2 regions of the Glaciecola punicea genome follow, and region 1 is predicted to be linked to the other one. Evidence: predicted binding sites of a transcription regulator. Region 1 holds the regulator's gene; the other holds the start of a gene.
What was found. The regulator LexA, encoded in region 1, represses DNA repair genes until DNA is damaged. The targets are predictions, from matches to a motif close to TACTGTATNNNNATACAGTA.
Positions count from the first base shown of each region.

Region 2: BAE46_RS09085 (exonuclease domain-containing protein) is a predicted target of LexA. The motif match lies at 3,682-3,701, and genes of this name have one in related genera.

Region 1 covers NZ_LZXY01000004.1:25,965-33,872, forward strand. The annotation lists gene ilvA (threonine ammonia-lyase, biosynthetic) at 1-1,467, shown strand, start outside; gene plsB (glycerol-3-phosphate 1-O-acyltransferase PlsB) at 1,558-3,990, opposite strand; gene lexA (transcriptional repressor LexA) at 4,245-4,865, shown strand; gene coxB (cytochrome c oxidase subunit II) at 5,188-6,315, shown strand; gene ctaD (cytochrome c oxidase subunit I) at 6,318-7,908, shown strand, end outside.
Region 2 covers NZ_LZXY01000006.1:122,347-130,254, reverse strand. The annotation lists gene BAE46_RS09105 (mechanosensitive ion channel family protein) at 233-1,537, opposite strand; gene BAE46_RS09100 (high-potential iron-sulfur protein) at 2,080-2,370, opposite strand; gene BAE46_RS14800 (hypothetical protein) at 2,583-2,726, opposite strand; gene BAE46_RS09095 (flavin reductase family protein) at 2,710-3,372, opposite strand; gene BAE46_RS09090 (zinc ribbon domain-containing protein) at 3,372-3,563, opposite strand; gene BAE46_RS09085 (exonuclease domain-containing protein) at 3,777-5,921, shown strand; gene BAE46_RS09080 (YfcC family protein) at 5,948-7,411, opposite strand; gene rho (transcription termination factor Rho) at 7,651-7,908, shown strand, end outside.

The DNA of each region.
Region 1 (7,908 bases):
AGCGCTTTGGGAAATGAGGTGTATTTAAAGCGTGAAGATCAGCAGCCCGTAAAATCGTTTAAACTACGCGGTGCCTTTAACTGTATGTCACAGTTGAACGAGCAGCAAAAAGCCGCTGGTGTGGTGGCAGCCTCAGCGGGCAACCATGCGCAAGGCGTCGCCTATGCAGCGAAAGCAATGAATATAAAAGCTACCATTGTAATGCCAGATACAACGCCTGAAATTAAAGTAAATGCGGTACGCACTTTCGGAGGCAAGCACATTAACGTGGTGCAATACGGTACCAGTTACGATCAGGCAAGTGCACATGCGCTGATGCTTTCACAGCGCCATGGCTTTACCATGATACCGCCCTTTGATCATCCCGATGTGATTGCCGGACAAGGTACTATTGCAAAAGAAATGCTAGAACAGTTAAGTGATTTTGATTATCTATTTGTGGCCGTAGGCGGCGGCGGCCTAGCCGCAGGGATGGCAGTTTACTTGAAGCAAATAAAACCCAGTATCAAAATTATTGGGGTTGAATCTGACCAGTCAGCTTGTTTGTCCGCGGCGCTTGCGGCTGGAAAACCCGTTACTTTGCCCCAAGTTGGTATTTTTGCTGACGGTGTAGCGGTCAAAACAATTGGCGAGGAGCCATTTAGGTTGTGTAAGCAGTATTTAGACGGCGTAATGACGGTTACTAACGACGAAATTTGTACCGCTATTAAAGATATTTTTGATGATACGCGCGTAATAGCAGAGCCTGCAGGCGCGCTTTCTGTGGCTGCAATCCGCAAGTTCTGCCGTGAAAATGATGTAAAAAACAAACGCCTAACCGGTATTCTATGCGGTGCTAATATAAACTTTCACACTCTTCGATATGTGTCCGAACGATGTGAATTAGGCGAGCAAAAAGAAGCAGTTTTTGCGGTAAATATCCCTGAAACTAAAGGTGCGTTTAAGTCTTTTTGTAGTCTGTTGGGCGGCATTGTTATTACAGAATTTAACTATCGCTTCAATGCACGCACCCAAAGTGTTGGGGAATCAGCCACCGGCAGCGCCCAGATTTTTGTTGGTGTAAAGCTGCGAAACGGTGCGTCTGAATATCATGAGCTACTTAAAAAGCTCGATGATAACGGCTATACGTACTGTGATCTTTCGCAAAATGAACTGGCCAAGCTGCATGTAAGGCACATGGTGGGCGGGCGTCCTCACCAAAAAATAGACGAAAGTATTTTTAGTTTCTCATTCCCAGAATATCCTGGTGCGCTGATGCACTTTTTGAATACCCTTGGCGAATCGTGGAATATTACTTTATTTCATTATCGCAATCACGGGGCGGCGCAGGGCCTTGTATTAGCTGGCTTTGAGATTGGAGAGCAGCAGCGATCCAGTTTCCAAGAGTACCTCGACAAGCTCGATTTCGAGGTGCAAGAGCATAAAGACGATCCTGCCTATACTTTCTTTTTATCTAGTAAAGGCTAATGCGATTATTTAGAAGACGGTTAACGTCATTTATAAATCCGCTAGTTTGGCTAAATAAGTCATCGCAGATGTCCGCGATTATTACATTGTCTATAAGCGTTCCAAATGCTGCACTATTTCAGGCCATACCAGCGGCATAATAGCGTGTTTTAAGACTAAACTTGACTCTGAAAATTCTAAACTACCATCTTCACGGCTGTGCACATGTTTGTTTTCACGCAGCGCGTTTACAAAGGAGGCCAACACGTTTTTATCGTAAAACTCAGGCGAGTGCATGCCAAACAAAGAAGACAAACGCTCAGCTACATCGGTAGACTGTCGCTCAAGTTGGGCACGCGCGATGATTTTTTCAGACTCCAGCACGCTCAGCACTACCGCATAGCGCTGCCAAGTTTCCTGCATACTTCGGCTTAATAGCCACGCGCTGTGAAATTTAGGTGAGCTTGGTTCAACCGGGGCTAAGTATTTGCCATTTTGCACCAGCATGCCGCAGGTCTTTAAATAGATAACCAACTCTTCAATATATACGACCACTTCGTCATGGCTAAAGTACATGAAAAACTCGCGTTTCAGAATTGGGTACAACTGCTCAACAAGACTCAATAAAGCGGTTCTGGTGAGGTTTCGATGAGCAAAAGCGGCAGCCATTATTAAGCTAGGCAACGCAAACATATGTAAAATGTTATTTCGGTAGAATGTCAGTAGCACGGCATTATCTTGTTTAGGAGACACCATTAGGCCGTATTTATCTTCGCTTTGTTGAAATCTGTTTAAGGCAAGCGTACGCTCTACTAAATATTCAGCGTCTTGGGTGGGAAACGTCGCGTCTGCGCTATAGGGGTTGGCTTTGAATAGACTCAGATAATCATCAATAGCGTTTATCAGATCATCTTTACTCATGACATGCGTTTTTGATGACAACAAACAAAGCGCTAGCAAGGCAGTGCCATTTAAGGCCGCATTTTTATTAATTCTTGCCATTATATCGTTGGCTAACACATTCACTGTAGGCGTAAGCCACGTTGGTTTCTTTTCATCATCGCTTATGTCGTCGCGCCAATCGGGTACTTGTTTGTCTAAAAACTTATGTAGGGAAATAGGCTCGCCAAAGTTAACATAGCCATGGCCATAGTTTTTAAGCTTACGAATGGCAGAGAAAACTTGTGTATTTGACTCTTTCTTTTTTCCCTTTCCCTTGAGTTCTTTCTGGTAACTTTTTACTTCCATTACGTGCTCGTAACCTAAGTAAACCGGTACCACAGACACCGGACGATTCACGCCTTTAGTGACCGCTTGCAGCGTCATAGCGAGCATGCCTGTTTTAGGTGGTAGTAATCTACCGGTACGACTTCTTCCCCCTTCTGGAAAGTACTTCACCGAATAGCCTTTGTTGAACAAAAGCTCTAAGTATTCTCTGAAAATACTGCTGTAAAGCTTGTTGCCTACGAAGCTACGGCGCAGGAAAAATGCGCCACAGCGTCTAAAAATGGGTCCAGCAGGCCAAAAATTTAAGTTGATACCGGCGGCAATGTGAGGGGTAACCAAGCCTTCTTGATAAATAACGTAGGTCAGTAACAAATAGTCCATATGGCTTTTATGGCAGGGTACGTAAATAATTTCATGTCCGTTGGCGGCTAATTCACGCACGCGTTCAGCGTGCTTGACTTCAATACCGTCGTAGATACGGTGCCAAATGCGTGCCAGCAGTCTTTCTCCAAGGCGCACTAGGCCCTCGCGATAGTCTGCAGCTATTTCATCTACGTATTTCTTCGCTTGTTTACGGACTTTTTGGGGGGAGATGTTTTTGTTGGCAACTTCATCTTCAATGGCTTGTTTTACGCCCCTTGCGCCTAAAATAGAGTTGTATAACTCTTGACGTTCAAGCAGCGTTGGTCCTGATAATACCTGGCGTTTACGCTGAAAGTGTGTGCGCGCTACGCGGATTAATTTATGTGCTATCTGTTGATCGCTGCCGCTTAGCGATGCCATTTGTCTTGTTGAAACAGGCTTTGAGTAACTGACAAAATTATCGCGGCCAAAAAATAGCACAATGAAACTTTTACGTAGCCAGTTTGGCGACGCTTTTGAGGCGATTAGCTGAGCCCAACCCGATTTACCTTTACCCGCCGAGCGTCCCCAGGAAATGAAAACTGGAATAAGCTGAACATCTAGATCGTCATATTGCCGGTGGTATTGAAACATCTCGGTAAAATTATCTTCAATAGTGGTGGGCTTTACTTTGCGCGTAAAGATGTTTTGCGGTCTATTGAGATAGTAGCTTCGTTTATGCTCGTGATCCACCAGCGCAAGTTTTTTACGTGGACTGGGAAGGCCAAGAAACGCAGTTGATTTTTCAAGCGCTATCGAGTCGGTGAATGATTTTGTTTGCAGTAAATATACAATAGGCCTGGTTTTGTCGATGCCAAGTTCATTTTCTAAGTCTGAGGGTATACTTTTTACTTTGACCAGCCAGCCGATTGGTTTGGTCAAGAACGAGCGTAAAAACGAGGCCATCCAATTCATAAGTACTCCATAACTAAGGCGGATGCAGCGGGATGAAAAAGCAAATTTCACTGCGGTTTTCTATATTTTGCGAAAATTTTGTTGTAATGTTAGCACGAAGATCCTTAATGTAATCAGCATTTGTCTCATTCGATGGGTATATTGCGCTATGCTGTGATATGGCATTACCGTTTACATCAAATAGACAAATACTTGTTGCTAAAACACTGTTTGTGGATATACTCAGATCTACTGTATAGAAAAACAGGCTGTTTATGCGTCCACTAACACCAAGGCAACAGCAAGTTCTAGAACTTGTAAAACGTACTATGATAGACACGGGAATGCCGCCTACACGAGCGGAAATCGCGCGCGAGTTAGGTTTCAAATCTGCTAACGCTGCAGAAGAGCATCTTAAAGCGCTCGCTAAAAAAGGCGTTATTGCAATTTTACCAGGGACGTCTCGCGGTATTAAGTTAAACGTAGAGCTTGAGGATCCCATTGAAGATGGCTTGCCATTAATTGGTCAAGTTGCTGCCGGTGAGCCTATTTTAGCCCAAGAACATGTTGAATCTAGATTTAAATGCGACCCTACCATGTTTACTCCTCGCGCCGACTTCTTGTTACGCGTGAAAGGTGAAAGTATGAAAAACATTGGTATAATGGACGGCGATCTGCTGGCTGTGCACAAAACAGACCAAGTTAACAATGGTCAGGTAGTGGTTGCACGCGTTGACGAGGACGTAACGGTTAAAAGGTTCGAGCGTAAAGGTAGCGAAATTTTGCTACACGCTGAAAACGACAGTTTTCCACCTATTCGTGTGGATCTTGCATCCCAATTTTTTACTATTGAGGGTTTAGCCGTAGGCGTAATACGCGATCACGTGGACTTGTAACTTACTCAGGAATTGACAAAAAGGTTCACTTCACAATGCCATTTGAGGGCCCGTAATAATAAACGGGCCCTTTTTTTTGCGTCTACTTTTTGAACAGTTCGGAAAATACGATGATTAGCAGCAAATAAAAAGATAAAAAACTAGACTAACGACGCCATTTGAACGATTATTGTCCTGTAATTAACAAAAATTATACAAATTACTTACTTAAAATTAAACTTGTTTCTACAAAAATGAAAGCGCCGCTTCGGTTAAAAAAGTTTTCATTAGCTGTAAACATAGGGGGAGTGTTAGCGTGAAGTTCAGCAGTTTTATCTCTTATATGTCCGTGCTTTTAATTGTGTGCTTAAGCTTTGCGGCGCAAGCGATAGATACAGGCCGGTCAAATTTAAATATGCGCCCCGGCGTATCCGGTATTAGTAACCAAGTCTATGATTTGCATATGCTTATGTTCTATGTGTGCATCGCAATAGGGGTGGTTGTGTTTACCTTTATGTTTTATTCGATGGTGGTCCATCGCAAATCTAAAGGGGCTAAAGCCGCTAATTTTCACGAAAATTTAACGGTGGAAGTGGTCTGGACAATCGTTCCCTTCGTTATTTTGATATTCATGGCCGTACCAGCGGCTTACACGCTGATAGATATGGAAGACGTCAGCAAACCTGATGTAACAGTGTTAGTCACCGGTTCGCAGTGGAAATGGCACTATAAATACATGGACAACGATGTTGAGTACTTTTCGGTTCTGGCAACAGAGCAAGGTCAAATACGTAACCAGTTAACAAAAACCCAAAACTATCTCCTAGAAGTAGACCGTCCCCTAGTTATTCCCACGGGTAAGAAAATCAGATTTTTAATCACCTCAGACGATGTTATCCACTCTTGGTGGATGCCTGACTTTGCCATTAAAAAAGATGCCAACCCAGGTTTCATCAACGAAGCGTGGACAAACGTAAACTCGCCTGGCGTTTACCGAGGACAATGCGCTGAGCTTTGCGGTAAAGACCACGGCTTTATGCCCATTGTGGTAGTCGCGAAAGAGCCCGCGCAATATGACGCGTGGGTAGCAGAGCAAGAGGCCATCGCGCAGCGTGCTCGTGACGAAGAACAGCGCTTGCTGTCTATGAACATGAGCATGGATGAGCTTATGAGCCAGGGTGAAAAAGTATATGGTGCCGTTTGCGCAGCCTGCCACATGCCAAACGGTGAGGGGTTACCCGGTGTATTTCCGGCGCTTAAAGGTTCTGCTCTTGCGCTTGAGGACATTCCCGGACATATCAGAATTATCGTTGAAGGCAGTCCAGGTACCTCAATGGCATCATTTGCTAAACAACTAACAATGTCAGAAATAGCGGCGGTAGTCACCTATGAGCGTAACGCTTGGGGTAATGATACTGGCGATATTGTGCAAGCAAAAGACATTAACGCAATTATGTATGGTAAGGAATAACAATGGTTAGCACAACTGATACAACCCATTCGGGCGACCACGACGCTGATACTCAAGACCACGTTGCTAGCGATCATATTGATGATCATCACCACCACGAGGCGCCATATGGTATATCGCGTTGGTTACTCACTACGAACCACAAAGACATAGGCACTCTATATTTGTGGTTCGCATTCATTATGTTTTTGGTGGGTGGGGCGATGGCAATGGTCATTCGCGCTGAACTATTTCAGCCAGGCCTGCAAATTGTAGAACCTAACTTCTTTAATCAAATGACCACCGTTCACGGATTAATAATGGTATTTGGCGCAGTAATGCCGGCCTTTACCGGCTTGGCTAACTGGATGATACCCTTGATGATTGGTGCGCCTGACATGGCCTTGCCACGCATGAATAACTGGAGCTTTTGGATTTTACCTTTCGCGTTCTTAATATTGCTTTCTTCTTTGTTTATGGAAGGCGGTGGTCCCGCATTTGGTTGGACCTTTTACGCACCTTTATCAACTACTTATAGTAGTGACAGCACCGCCTTGTTTGTATTTTCTGTGCACATAATGGGGATCAGTTCAATTATGGGAGCCATTAACGTCATTGTTACCATATTTAATATGCGTGCTCCTGGCATGACCTATATGAAAATGCCTCTGTTTGTATGGACATGGCTCATTACCGCATTTTTACTTATAGCAGTAATGCCAGTGTTAGCCGCGGCGGTGACCATGGTCTTAACCGATAAGTTCTTTGGGACCAGCTTTTTTGATGCGGCCGGCGGTGGAGATCCAGTCCTGTTCCAGCACATTTTCTGGTTTTTCGGACACCCTGAAGTGTACATAATGATATTGCCAGCCTTTGGTATTATTTCGCAAATAGTGCCTACTTTTTCACGTAAAAAATTGTTCGGCTACGCGTCGATGGTTTACGCGACCGGTGCAATCGCCTTATTGAGCTTTATTGTTTGGGGTCACCACATGTTTACAACGGGTATGCCTGTGGAGTACGAGATCTTCTTTATGTTTGCCACTATGCTAGTTTCGGTGCCAACTGGAGTGAAAGTGTTTAATTGGGTGGCTACTATGTGGCGCGGCTCAATAAGCTTTGAAATTCCCATGATGTTTGCTATCGCCTTCATCGTCTTATTCACCATTGGCGGTCTGTCAGGCTTAATGCTTGCGATAGTGCCAGCGGACTTTCAGTATCACGATACATACTTTGTGGTTGCGCATTTCCACTATGTGCTGGTTACTGGGGCCATTTTCTCAATTATGGCAGCTGTTTATTATTGGTTGCCAAAGTGGACCGGTAAGATGTTCGATATTACCTTAGCAAAATGGCATTTCTGGTGTTCGCTTGTGTCGGTAAATGTGTTGTTTTTCCCTATGCACTTTGTCGGCTTAGCGGGTATGCCACGGCGTATTCCTGATTATGCGCTGCAGTTTGCTGATTTTAATAAATGGATTTCAGTCGGAGGCTTCGCATTTGGTTTATCACAGCTAATTTTCTTAGCGCTTATTATAAAAGCGTGTCGTCACCAAGGTGAGTCAGTGTCTAGCCAAGTGTGGGAAGGAGCAGAAGGTTTAGAGTGGGAAATTC
Region 2 (7,908 bases), on a different contig from region 1:
CATAAAAAAGCGGGCCCACACAGCCCGCCTCAACACACACTAAAAAGCTCTAGGAGCACAAACTTCAAGAGTAGAACTATACATCAAATAGATTGAATGACAATCATTATCATTCAATTATTTGTTCAAGTTACGTCCTACCCCCTTCCTTTGCCCCAACGATTTCGGCTAAACCTAATTTGCTCGCTTTCAAACCCCGCGCTTTTATCAGCGAGCGTGCTTAATTTTGAACTCAATCTGACTTGGCAGTGTCAATCTTGGCCGGCTCAATCTTAAACGCGCTTTGCAAAAAACGCACATCTTGGCCGGTAGGATCTTCATGTATCTGTAGCCCAAATTCATGCAGTGCCGCTAACACATGGTCAAATATGTCCGACTGGATATTCTCATATTCATTCCATACTGTCGTATTTGTAAACGCATAAATCTCAATGGGTAAACCCAAATTAGATGACTGGAGTTGGCGCACCATTAAGGTCATGTCTTGACGAATATGACGATGCGTTTTTAAATATGACAACAAATACTGCCTAAACGTACCTATATTGGTCAGTCTGCGGCCGTTCAACAGTATTGACATATCCGTGTTTAAGCTGCTATTGATTTCTTTAATTTGCGCTAACTTTTCTTCTAGGTAAGGGGTTAACAGCTCAGCTTTATACAGGCGATTAAGCGTATTTTCGTCTAAAAATCCGATACTGCTCATTTGCAAGTATACGCAACGCTTAATACGCCGCCCGCCTACTTCGGTCATTCCACGCCAGTTTTTAAATGAATCTGATATAAGCGCATAGGTGGGAATGGTGGTAATTGTTTTGTCCCAGTTGCGCACTTTTACTGTAGTAAGCGCAATATCGACCACGTCTCCGTTGGCGCCATATTTTGGCATTTCAAGCCAATCACCCACCGACAACATATTATTAGCTGACAGCTGAATACCAGCAACTAAACCGAGTATGGGATCCTTAAATACCAATAGCAAAATTGCAGATACCGCACCCAAACCACTTAAGAGTATTAAAGGCGACTTATCCATGAGTAGGGACACCAGCAGTATGCCAGTTAGCACGCTGGCAATTAGTTTAACGGTTTGCAATAAACCCTTCAGCGGGAACTGAGTGCGCCTTGTGCGCGAGTCATTAAAGGCTTGGAAAATATTGAGTAGCGTAAAAAATGCCAGCAAGGCGAACACTACAATAAACTGGTCTCCTATTACACTTATGACGCGAAGTGCAGATGATCCCTCTTCAAACCATACACTGGCCTGAAGCAGTACCACCGCAGTTTGAATAATAAACGATATGCGCCGCAGTAACTTATGCGACAAAGCAGTAAGTTGGGTGCGCGAGCGACGCCTTTCTTCAAACTTTGCGACCAATCTAGAAGATATCATGCGCAATGAAATATGCAGCAGCACCGCCACAAACAATATCCATGCTAAGGCTATAAAATTGACATACAGCGCTGCCTCACCCGGCACGTAGGTCTGCAACCACAGCAAAGCCGAATCTTTGAATTGGCTTCTTAAGGCATCCATTTACTATCCTTTATGTTTACGTTTATAAACATCCGTATACTAACAAAGAAAATCAATGGGTCAGAGGAAAATCGACGGGAAATCAATTTCCCTGTGACCCTTTCTAAACAATTTGAGCCATATTGGGCGCAAACTGCGACGCTAGTGCCGGTTTAAGAACTCTTAGGCCTGCATTATATAGCCGGTCTTTGCTAACACTAGTATAAATCTCATACAGGTCAATCACCTTAGGTGGAATAAAACGATTACCCTAAATTATAGCGCGTCAAGTTGATTGTTGCTTAATACCATCCCAAGCTCATACAGATAGCTTACTAGCGCAAGTAATAGTCTGCACAGGCGAAGAAAGGGCGGTATTTCAAATAATAGAATTTTCGTTCATTATTACTCACGTGCGTCTAATACATGCGCGTATAGACTATTAATATTAATGTCTAAAGTATAGATTAGTGATCAATGTATTAGGGGAAGCCCTAGACGTAAAAAAGCCGGAACAACGACGGTACCGGCTTTTTAAGTTTCTGCGCGCTTGTAGTAAGGGCTTAGCCTTTTGTCAACCAAGCAGAGCAATAGCCTTTAGCGGCTACGACTTTACCTGGGAAAATTGCACACGGACGCCATTCTGCGCCATCTTCACCTTGAACATACATACAGTTGTCGCAGTATTTACCTTCAACAGGAGATTCATGTACATATTGAAGCGCTTTGGCAGTGGCGTCGTCAGGCGATAATTTTTCTTGTGCATTAACTCTAAGTGCAACGCCACCAAGAGTTAGGCCGATTAAGCCAGAGCCAGTTAATTTTAAGAAGTTACGACGATTTACTGGTTTCATATTATATTTCCTTTTACAAAACGCTAATGAGAACAATTCTTTTTTACATGTTCCCAGAAACAAGTAAGGCCCGCGAAAAATCGCAGGCCTTTTGGGTTGTGTAATCTATACTGTGGTGGAAATAGAACGGATTGTAAAGGTGTTTATTTAGTTTTATTGTGCTGTGTTAACAAAAGTGAACAGAAAGGCCTAAAACTGCTCTTGCAAGGGACTTAATTAATCCGTTCATCTTCATCATTATCTTCATCGTCAGTCTCAGGCTCTACCGGTATTTTGAGTATTAGCCACACTATTAGCCCTACCCCTGCAAGCGAAATACCACATACAAGCAGCAGTTGCTCAAGATTTGGGATCATCATTTAGCCATATAGAGCTTAACGCTTGCTCAGGTTTCGCGTAACTGTAACGATCTAATCTCGCTGTTTTGTGATAACTGTCTAAACAAGATATTGCCACTGACCCCGCTTTTTCAATATCAACATAGCCGTCATTAAGCAAAATATTGTCAGCCAATACAACCTCAACAACACGTCCAATAACAAGTTCGGTCTGATTTAATTCAATCACATTAATTTGCTCAACTTCAAGCGCCATGCTTATTATCGACTCTGCCACAAACGGTGCCTTCACTACACTTGACATTTTCGGCGTTAAACCAACAGCTTCAAATTCGCTGGTATCACCGGGGTAGTTCGCACTGCACTGATGTGCCTTGTCGGCAAAACTAACATGGACATGGTTCAGGGTGTAAACGCCTGTGTCTTTGATATTTTGAAGCGTATCTCGCCTCACCGTGTGTGGACGCATTAACATACCTACAAGCGGAGGATGCGCGCCTACATGAAACACCGAACTCACCAAACACAAATTATTAAGACCTTCCTTGCTTTGCGTGCCAACTAAATTAGCGCTTTTGAAACCTGACAGTGAGTTGATGAAATTCGCACGCTCTCGCTGCGGCAACTGCATTATGTCGCGTTGTGTAAATACTCTATTAGTCATTACTCGTCGTCTCGTTTCGCAATAATCTCTAGGCCAAAGCCATTGTCTATGATAAGTACCTCTATGGGCGCGCAGCATATTTGGCAATCAACAATTTGCTGCTGTCCAATATCGTTGGCTTCATCTATTTCGATGTCGTTGATGGTCATGCAGTAGGGACACTCAAAGCGTTCGGCTCGGGATAAACTCATAAATTCTCACGCCTTCTATTATTACTTTACATCAATTGTGTATTGTTTACGCCAAAAGGTAGCGTCTGGATTATTACGTTTAAGGCTTAAAAAAAACGGTTTACCTGTGCCCACGTAATACTGTATATTAAACCAGTAATTAAAGAGCCTACTTTGCAAGTTAATTTCCTTGTTCTTTACTCACCTTCTAGTCTCCATTAACGGCAAGATTTTATGGCATTTCGCGACTTACCTACATTTTACTATCATACTCACTTTTCTGAATTTCTCGATTTTGTAAAAGGGCCCAGCGCGCATTTACTCAGCGAATTTGATCTTGAGTTTCTGCAAAAATACTCACAATCTGCGCATTTAGCACAGTGTTTAACGGTTCGCTTGATTAACCGAAAATATCCGGTCATAAAACGCAGTTCCCTCTCTTTTCCTGAAATTCCCTTGGCCTCAGAAGTTTTGGTTGATTTAGTGTCCTCAGGCTTTGTAAAAAACGTAAGCGTAGAAAACGTTTTAAACCTGCTTGAGGTATTAACAAAACCTGAATTAGCTGCACTATATGAAGAAGTCGCTGCTGCAGATTCTCCTAAACTCATCAAAAGCGCAAACAAAGCCAGTTTTACTCGACACTGCCAGCGTTTATGCCCGCATAAAATAGTCACTAGCGGCGTCGCTAAAGACTATATAATGCGCACAACCGACGCATTTGTCGATTATTTTTTATTTTTATACTTTGGCCACATCAATGGCAAACTGAATCAATTTTCTATGCGCGATTTAGGCCTAATGCGAACCCGAGACGAACAGGCGCAAATGCAGTCTCGCTTCGCTGATTATGCGAGTGCGTACAGCTGCTTTGCACTCACCCAAGCATATGAATTTGCCAAAAAGCATACTTATGAAAGTGAACGTGACATTGTCAGTTTCATGGCCACCTTACCAAAAGCCAATGGCCCTCAAGCCGTTCTTGTGTCACAAAAGCTTGGATATGTGATGGCAAAATCTATGCTGACGGTTAACCCCGTTGCCGCGCTCAGCATCGCGCAAGATCTGCAAGCGCCACTCGCGCAGGAGTTTTGGTGCAGGCAAGCCTATAAGTTAGGCTTCAAAGACGCCGTTGAAGCAAAGCTCAATGCCATAGTAGACGACCCAAGCACAGACAAACTGCTGCAATTTGCCGAAGATTTTTTAGCCCGTAAATACCATAAAAAACGCACCAGCATCTTAACTGACATGCTGCGCGAAAATAATAGGCATCTACTGCTTGATGAAAGCTATAAAGGAAGTGTTGAGTACGGTGTAATTGCTTACTATCACGCACGCGACATACAGGCATGGCGAACCGAAAACAGTGTGTGGAAAAACTTATTTGGTTTGTGCTTCTGGCATGAGCTTTTCGAGCTAGAAGGCTTGGGCTTAGCGACCCCTTTTGATTACCTTCCAGTATGCCTTAAACACCATAATTTCATAGCGGTTGCCGGCAAACAAATTGCGTCAAGACTTGCCTCGTTTTCCTCATGTAAAGACTTGTTGCTACAGGTAACAAAAAGCGCCACCGCCCATTACAGTAAAAGCCAAGGCATAGTGAATTGGCACACGAACATGCTCGATAAGCTAACAGTAGTCATTGAACATCTGCCGCTTAATGGCCTTAAAGGACAACTGCGCGCGATGTGCTCTGACTGGCAATTATACAACGACGGCTACCCTGACATTATGGTGCTTGAAAACAATAAGCTTAGGTTTGAAGAAGTTAAAGCGCAAGGCGACACTTTGCGCCGCAATCAGCTTATGCAGTTACAAAGCCTGCGCGGATTCGGCATTGATGTAGGCATCACCACCGTGGGCTGGACCTTGGATCCTATGCAAGCCTATGCGGTTATCGATATAGAAACCACCGGCGGGCGCGCGGGCACACATAAAATCACTGAAATAGGCATGGTGAAAATGGTTAACGGCGAGATAGTTGATCAATGGCAAAGCCTCATAAATCCGCAGCGGCGTATACCATCAATGATCACCTCACTTACCGGCATCACTAACGACATGGTTGCCGACGCTCCGTTGTTTGCCGATATTGCAGATGAACTCGAAGCTTTCACAGAAAACTGCATATTTGTTGCTCACAATGTCAATTTCGACTACGGATTTATAAGAGAAGAGTTTGCCCGCATAAATCGCCACTACAAACGCCCAAAATTGTGCACCGTCCAGCAAATGCGAACCCACTACAAAGGTTTGCCTAGCTACTCGCTGGCCAATTTAACCAGGCATTTTGATATTGGCATGCAGCGCCATCACCGCGCTCTGTCTGACGCAGTCGCGGCGAGTGAACTGTTAAAGTTAGTCAACGAGGCTAGAAGATAAGGTATTACATTGACCCCACAGCCTCACTAAGACCAAGAACTAATGGGGTCAGGTCCAATCAGCAAATTCACAGCATTCACAGCATTCACAGCAGCTGGCTGCACATCAGCCCCATAATCAAATATAACCGCAAACACCAACACGACAGACGCCGCAAGCATCAACTTCAAAATAAGCGGGTAACAAAATTTAAACCACAGATGATAAGGCACCCCGGCCATCCCAATAATGCCCATTAAGACAGCGTTAGTTGGAATAATCATATTCGAGAAACCATCGCCAAACTGATAGGCAAGCACCACAATTTGTCTATTCACGCCTATAATGTCGCCCACCGGCGCCATCAAAGGCATGGTAACGTAAGCTTGGCCACTGCCAGAAGGTATAAATAGGTTGAGCAAGGACTGCATGATAAACATACCCACCGCGGCAAATTCTGCGCCTAAATGCGACAAGGGCATAGACATGCCGTGCACCAAAGTATGGAGTATTTGACCATCTTCCATAATCAGCGCAATGCCGCGTGCAACCCCTATTAATATCGCCGTTGTGGCAAGCTCTTGCACCCCTTCTATAAATTTGGTTGCCGCAAGGTCGGCGCTTAACTGGCCAACTATCGCGGTTAATATTCCCCACAAAATAAACACCGCACCTAGCTCGTAAAGATACCAGCCTCTTTGCGAAATTCCCCACACGGCAATTACAATACTTGCCACTAAGCCAAATAATATTAATTTATGGCGAAAGTTTAAGCCTGGATAGTTGCCCGATTCGCTATTCTCTAGAGGGCAGGGCAAACCAGCAGTGTAAGATTTGCTTGGATCATCTTGCACCATTTTTGCATAGCGCCATACATGATGAAACCCGATTAATACAAAGGGCACAAATATCGCTAACCTCAATTCAATGCCCGAATACAAGGGTATACCAGCTACCTGCTGCGCAACCATAACGGTGAAAGGACTGAAAGCCGACACCCCATAGCCTATGCCATAACCGGTGACCACCATGCCCACAGCGGTCATGGCATCAAGACGCATCGCTTTACACAGGCCCACTAAAATAAGCACGAATGGAATATATTCACCTGCCGTTCCAATAGCACCAGAGGCCAGCGCGAAACAAAACACCACCATAAATATTAGCAAATGAGGCTTATGGCCAAAACGTTCTAACAAACTGCCGATGAGAGCATCTATGGTACCGGTAGCGCGCGCGATAGAGAGCACACCGCCGACAATAAATACAAAGAATATGATATCTTGCGCCGCCGCAAGAGCACGCGGAATGGCCACTAAAAAGTCCATCGGCGTGAGCCTAATTTGCTCATCGGCCAATGCATAAGTGCCGGCCACTACCGCACTTCGTCCATTGTCTAAAATGACGGTTTCAAAGAAACCTTGAGGAATTAGCCAAGTCGCAATATAGGCGACAAACATCATGCACAGTAGTAAAATGAGCGTGTGAGGTATCGCGAATTCTTTTTTTATCATTTTTAGTGCAGCCGCAAAGATTGTTATCACAATTTGGTCTATTGTGTAACTAGAAATGGTGAAAAACAAGTAGCTTGTGCTTACACAGCAACACAGGTTTTGCCTAACGAAGCTTATTACTGAAACAATGAATGACTTTCGTGAAATATGCCTAATGAGCCTGTATAATGTTTATTGGGCTGTTCCCATTACACGCATCTAAAAAATTTAGTGCACCACAGCTAAAAAGCGATACCATGACAAAAAAAATATTATCTTTGAACCTGCCAAAAAAGAAAGAGCTCAAACCAGAAACAGATAAGACCGCTAAGAAAGTAGCTCGCAGGGAGCCACAAAGCGATCCATTAAAGCGATTTTTAGACGGTGTGGCGGTAAACCCTACTCAATGTATTCATCTAGAATTAGGTTCATCGCAGCTGTCAATGCGAGCGATGGATTTAATTACGCCCATTGGCATGGGCCAGCGCGGCCTTATTGTGGCACCACCAGGCTGT